One region of the Sodalis sp. C49 genome, then DNA from elsewhere that is predicted to be linked to it. Evidence: predicted binding sites of a transcription regulator. Region 1 holds the regulator's gene; each other region holds the start of a gene.

Region 1 (2,274 bases):
CGGCTACCTGCCGCAGGAAGCGTCGATTTTCCGCCGCCTGAGCGTGTTTGATAACCTGATGGCGGTATTGCAGATCAGAAACGATCTCAGCGCTTCGCAGCGCGACGACCGCGCCAATGCGCTGATGGAAGAATTCCATATCGCCCATCTGCGCGATAACCTGGGGCAATCATTATCCGGCGGCGAACGGCGGCGGGTGGAAATTGCCCGCGCCCTGGCGGCCAACCCCAAATTCATCCTGCTTGACGAGCCTTTTGCCGGCGTCGACCCGATTTCCGTCATCGATATCAAGAAAATCATTGAACATCTGCGCGATAGCGGCCTGGGCGTGCTGATTACCGATCATAACGTACGCGAAACATTGGACGTCTGCGAGCGCGCCTATATCGTAAGCCAGGGACATCTTATCGCCCATGGCACACCCGCCGAAATCCTTCAGGACGAGCAGGTGAAGCGTGTTTATCTGGGCGAAGAGTTCCGCCTCTGATAAGGTGTCCTGAAGTGAAAGCCCCAAGAGGTTAATTGACGCATTATATGAAGCAAGGTTTGCAACTCAGGTTTAGTCAGCAACTCGCCATGACTCCGCAGTTACAGCAAGCAATACGCCTGCTGCAACTGTCTACGCTTGAACTTCAGCAGGAGATTCAAACCGCGCTGGAAAGCAACCCCTTACTTGAGCAAACCGATGTCCATGAAGAAATAGACTCACACGACGTACCCGACAGCGAATCGCTTGATACCCGCGAGGCGATGGAGCAGAAGGACATGCCGGAAGAACTGCCGCTGGACGCCACCTGGGACGAAATGTACTCGGCGGGCACGCCTTCGGGCACCGGCACCGACTACCGCGACGAAGAACTGCCGATTTACCAGGGCGAGACCATCCAGACCCTGCAGGATTATCTGATGTGGCAGGTGGAGCTGACGCCGTTTTCCGATACCGATATCGCCATTGCCACCTCCATTGTCGACGCGGTGGATGAAACCGGTTACCTGACGGTGCCGCTGGAAGATATCCTCGAGTGCATCGGCGACGACAGCGTCACCATGGACGAAGTGGAAGCGGTATTAAAACGCGTGCAGCGCTTTGATCCGGTGGGCGTGGCGGCGCGGGATCTGCGGGATTGCCTGCTGATCCAGCTATCGCAGCTGTCGAAGGATTTCCCTTACCTGAACGAAGCCAGGCTTATCGTCAGCGACTATCTCGATCTGCTGGCCAGCCATGATTTCCGCAGCCTGCTGCGGTCCACCCGCCTAAAGGAAGACGTGCTGAAATCCGCCATGGCGCTGATCCAATCCCTCGATCCCCGGCCCGGCCAGTCAATCAACACCACCGAATCGCAATATGTCATCCCGGACGTCCTGGTGCGCAAGGTGCATAATCGCTGGACGGTGGAGCTCAATACCGACAGCATTCCCAATCTTAAAATCAACCAGCAATACGCCGCGCTCGGCAATACCACCCGCAATGACTCGGACGGACAATTTATCCGCAGCCATCTGCAGGAAGCGCGCTGGTTGATCAAAAGCCTGGAAAGTCGTAATGACACGCTGTTAAAAGTGACCCGCTGCATCGTGGAGCAGCAACAGGCGTTTTTCGATCAGGGAGAAGAGTATATGCGGCCCATGGTGCTGGCGGATATCGCCCAGGCGGTGGAGATGCATGAATCGACGATATCCCGCGTCACGACGCAAAAATATCTGCACAGCCCGCGCGGCATTTTTGAACTGAAATATTTTTTCTCCAGCCACGTCAATACCGAGGGGGGAGGCGAAGCGTCTTCTACGGCCATTCGTGCGCTGGTGAGAAAATTAATCGCCGCGGAAAACCCGGCGAAGCCGCTAAGCGATAGCAAGCTGACCACCCTGCTTTCCGATCAGGGCATTATGGTGGCGCGGCGAACCGTGGCAAAATACCGAGAGTCTTTGTCCATCCCGCCGTCAAACCAGCGTAAGCAAATGGTTTGACCTCTACAGAGAAGGAAGACACTATGCAGCTGAATATTACCGGACAGCGCGTTGAAATCACCGATGCTTTGCGCGATTTCGTGACGACGAAATTTTCCAAGCTGGAACAATACTTCGACCGGATCAATCAGGTATATATTGTTCTGAAGATCGAAAAAGTCCAGCAGATTGCCGAAGCGACGATCCATGTCAACGGCGGTGAGCTGCACGCGACGTCAGAGGCGGACGATATGTATGCCGCCGTCGATTTGCTGATCGACAAGCTGACGCGCCAGTTGAACAAACATAAAGAGAAACTGAAACAGT
Region 2 (2,274 bases), 2.0 Mb from region 1:
TGCAGCAGGCCGTGGTGGCGGGCGAGCGCATCTTTGAACTGATGGACGGCGACCGGCAGCAGTACGGCGACGATGACCGGCCCTTGAGCAGCGGACGTATTGATATTCGCGACCTCAGCTTTTCCTACCGCGATGCCACGCCGGTATTGCGGCATATTTCCCTGTCGGTGCCATCCCGGCGCTTTATCGCGCTGGTGGGGCATACCGGTAGCGGTAAAAGCACCCTGGCTAATTTAATGATGGGCTATTATCCCATCAGCGAGGGCGCGCTGTTGCTCGACGGCCGGCCCATCGCCAGCCTGTCGCACCGGGTGCTCAGACAAGGCGTCGCCATCGTCCAGCAGGACCCGGTGGTCATGGCGGACACTGTATTCACCAATATTACCCTGGGGCGTGATATCAGCGAATCCAGGGCCTGGCATGCCCTGGAACAGGTGCAACTGGCGGAACTGGTCAGATCCATGCCGGGCGGCATCCACGCCGGCCTCGGCGAGCAGGGCAATACCCTGTCGGTCGGGCAAAAACAGCTGCTGGCCATGGCCAGGGTTCTGGTCCTCACTCCGCAAATCCTGATCCTCGACGAGGCCACCGCCAATATCGACTCCGGCACCGAGCAGGCGATCCAGCGGGCGCTGGCGGCTATCCGCCACCAGACCACCCTGGTGGTTATCGCGCACCGCTTATCCACCATCGTCGAGGCTGACGAAATTCTGGTGCTCCACCGTGGCGAAGCGGTGGAGCGGGGCTCCCACGAGGCGTTGTTAACGCAGCAGGGCCGCTATTTCCAGATGTATCAACTGCAGCAGGCCGGCAGGGCGCTCGCCGCCGACGTCAGGGTGGCCGGCGCGGGGCACGGCTGACGATGTGCGACGGATGTGCCGCCCGTGGGTAGCCGCGGATAAGCATGCTGGGCGCTTAAGCGCAGCGCGCACCGGGATTGAGCATCCCGGCGCCGATATTCCCCTTTCTGCACCGTAATCTGGCGTAGCGCACTAATACAGTGCGCCTCGCTGGTATATTTTTGCGCGTCGCCGGAGCCAATGCTGCGCCTGAGGCGGGTTTTGCTGTATCGGCGGGCGTCCAACGGTAAATTTCTATTTCAAAACATTTGTGGCACATGCTTTGCTTTACTCAGGCGTAGCGATCGCGAGTTCAGATCCAAATTCTTGAGGGGGAACATATGAAGCTGGTAACCGTGGTGATTAAACCATTTAAATTAGAAGACGTGCGAGAAGCGCTTTCTGCTGTGGGCATTCAAGGGCTGACGGTCACCGAGGTCAAAGGCTTTGGACGGCAAAAGGGCCATGCAGAGCTGTATCGCGGGGCCGAATACAGCGTTAATTTCCTGCCCAAGGTAAAAATTGATATCGCCATTGCCGACGATCAGCTAGATGAAGTTATCGATGTCATCAGTAAAGCGGCGTATACCGGAAAGATCGGCGACGGCAAGATTTTTGTTGCTGAGCTACAACGGGTCATCCGGATTCGTACCGGAGAGACCGACGAAGCAGCACTTTAACGACACACACGCGCGAATTTTGTGGATAGGGATGAATGAAAATGAAGAAACTTGTCTCATTGACCAGCCTCGGCGCAGTAGCATTGTTGCCGACATGGGCCATGGCCGCAGCGCCTGTTGCTGACAAGGCCGATAACGCTTTTATGATGATAAGCACCGCTTTGGTGCTGTTTATGACTTTACCGGGGATTGCCTTGTTTTACGGCGGCCTGCTGCGCGCCAAAAACGTGCTGTCGATGTTGACCCAGGTTGCGGTCACCTTCGCCATGGTCTGCGTGCTGTGGCTGATTTACGGTTACTCCCTGGCCTTTAGCGAGGGCAATCCGTTTTTCGGCGGGTTCGGTTGGACCATGTTGAAGAATATTGAGCTGACGGCGCTGACCGGTACGTTCTATCAACTGATCCACGTCGCGTTTCAATGTTCGTTTGCCTGTATTACCGTCGGTCTGATTGTCGGCGCCCTGGCGGAACGTATTCGTTTCTCCGCGGTGCTGATTTTTGTGCTGGTATGGCTGACCTTTTCCTACCTGCCGATGGCGCATATGGTTTGGGCAGGCGGTTATCTGGCGGCGCAGGGCGCGCTGGACTTCGCCGGGGGTACTGTCGTTCATATCAATGCGGCGAGTGCCGGTTTGGTGGGTGCCTATATGCTGGGCAAACGCTCAGGTTTCGGCAAGGAAGCGTTTAAGCCGCATAACCTGCCGATGGTCTTTACCGGTACCGCGATCCTGTATGTCGGCTGGTTCGGCTTCAAC
Region 3 (2,274 bases), 710 kb from region 1:
GGTATCGGAGATATTCAGCTCGCCAAGGCCGGTAACGGCGATGATATCACCCGCTTCCGCCAGCTTGGACTCGATGCGCAGCAGGCCCATATGGCCCAGTACCTGGCCCACTTTGCCGTTGCGACGCTTACCTTCATGGTCGATGATGGTAACAGACTGGTTCGGTTTAACCGAGCCGCGTTTGATGCGGCCGATACCGATGACGCCAACATAGCTGTTGTAGTCAAGCTGCGAAATCTGCATCTGGAACGCGCCGTCGCTGTCGACGTTCGGCGCTTCGACGTTCTTGACGATGGATTCAAACAGCGGGGTCATGTCGCTGGCCATGTTCTCGTGCTCATAGCCCGCAACACCGTTTAACGCGGAGGCATATATGATCGGAAAATCCAGTTGCTCATCGGTTGCGCCGAGGTTGACAAATAAATCAAACACCTGGTCCACTACCCAATCAGGGCGGGCGCCGGGACGGTCGACTTTATTGATGACCACAATGGGTTTGAGACCATAGGCAAAGGCTTTCTGGGTCACGAACCGGGTTTGCGGCATGGGTCCGTCCATGGCGTCGACCAGCAGCAATACCGAGTCAACCATGGACATCACGCGCTCAACCTCGCCGCCGAAATCGGCATGTCCGGGGGTATCAACGATGTTGATACGGTAGTCGTGCCAGTTAATAGCGGTATTTTTAGCGAGGATGGTAATCCCGCGCTCTTTCTCCAAATCGTTGGAGTCCATGACGCGCTCGGTGGCGTCGTTGCGGTCACCCAATGTTCCGGATTGTTGCAACAGCTTATCGACCAGGGTAGTTTTACCATGGTCGACGTGCGCGATGATGGCGATGTTACGCAAATTTTCGATCACAACTTTGCCTCAGGCATTAGAAATAGCGCGTTATTGTACACGTAATAAGCGAGGGACTAAACAAGATCGCGACGATCTCTGCATTTGCGTCATTTTTGACGCTTCGTCATCCCTTTCTCAGTGCATTATTTCACCTCGCCCCATTTATTGCACCAAAATAGTGCCCACTTACTGCCCAAATGCACTAATATAGCGCTATCCCACCAATCTGGTGCAGGCGGACTTTGGTTAATAAGGCCGGAAACGCGGCCCTTCTCATCATTTTGGCAATGTTGGCACACTTTTAGCTACTGTTTATACCAGTCCAGTTTAGCCTAGCCCAGCTAAGTTAAATAAAATTCGATCCATACGATTTCGTTCCACGACGACAATGGCACATCCGGGAGAATACAAGTTATGTCCGCTGAACACGTTTTGACGATGCTTAACGAGCACGAAGTAAAATTCGTCGACCTGCGTTTCACTGATACGAAAGGTAAAGAACAGCACGTCACTATACCAGCCCATCAGGTAGATGCCGACTTCTTTGAAGATGGAAAAATGTTTGACGGCTCCTCCATTGGCGGCTGGAAAGGCATTAACGAGTCCGACATGGTGCTGATGCCCGATGCCAGCACGGCGATGCTCGACCCCTTCTATGAAGAAACCACCCTGATTATCCGTTGCGACATCCTTGAGCCTGCCACCATGCAAGGCTACGATCGCGACCCGCGTTCCATCGCCAAACGCGCCGAAGAGTTTCTGAAAACCTCCGGCATTGCCGATACCGTGCTGTTCGGGCCGGAACCTGAATTTTTCCTGTTTGACGATATCCGCTTTGGTTCGTCAATTTCCGGTTCCCATGTCGCTATTGACGACGTTGAAGCCGCATGGAATACCGATAAAGTTTACGAAGGCGGCAATAAAGGCCATCGTCCCGGCATCAAAGGCGGTTATTTCCCGGTTCCCCCGGTGGATTCATCACAGGATCTGCGTTCCGCCATGTGTTTGACCCTGGAAGAAATGGGCCTGGTGGTTGAAGCTCATCACCATGAAGTCGCCACCGCCGGCCAGAACGAAATCGCCACCCGCTTCAACAGCCTGACGAAAAAAGCCGACGAGATCCAAATTTATAAATATGTCGTGCATAACGTTGCCCATGCCTTCGGCAAAACGGCGACCTTTATGCCGAAACCGATGTTCGGCGATAACGGCTCGGGCATGCACTGCCATATGTCGTTGACCAAAGACGGCAATAACCTGTTCTCCGGCGACAAGTACGGCGGCCTGTCCGAAACCGCCTTGTTCTACATTGGCGGCGTCATCAAACACGCCAAGGCCATCAACGCCCTGACCAACCCGACCACCAACTCCTACAAGCGTCTGGTCCCGGGATATGAAGCGCCGGTTATGCTGGCCTACTCCGCCCGCAAC

Evidence for each region. The regulator sigma-54, encoded in region 1, starts transcription at its own class of promoters, with help from an activator protein. The targets are predictions, from matches to a motif close to GTTGGCACANNTTTCGCTNT.
Region 2: the regulator sigma-54 is predicted to act here: its motif matches at 1,110-1,129, upstream of glnK (P-II family nitrogen regulator).
Region 3: the regulator sigma-54 is predicted to act here: its motif matches at 1,133-1,152, upstream of glnA (glutamate--ammonia ligase).

Annotation. Positions count from the first base shown of each region.
Region 1 is NZ_CP163303.1:4,311,189-4,313,462, reverse strand. It holds gene lptB (LPS export ABC transporter ATP-binding protein) at 1-487, shown strand, start outside; gene rpoN (RNA polymerase factor sigma-54) at 535-1,968, shown strand; gene hpf (ribosome hibernation promoting factor) at 1,992-2,274, shown strand, end outside.
Region 2 is NZ_CP163303.1:2,269,337-2,271,610, reverse strand. It holds gene ABUK12_RS10330 (SmdB family multidrug efflux ABC transporter permease/ATP-binding protein) at 1-860, shown strand, start outside; gene glnK (P-II family nitrogen regulator) at 1,181-1,519, shown strand; gene amtB (ammonium transporter AmtB) at 1,561-2,274, shown strand, end outside.
Region 3 is NZ_CP163303.1:3,600,855-3,603,128, forward strand. It holds gene typA (translational GTPase TypA) at 1-861, opposite strand, end outside; gene glnA (glutamate--ammonia ligase) at 1,258-2,274, shown strand, end outside.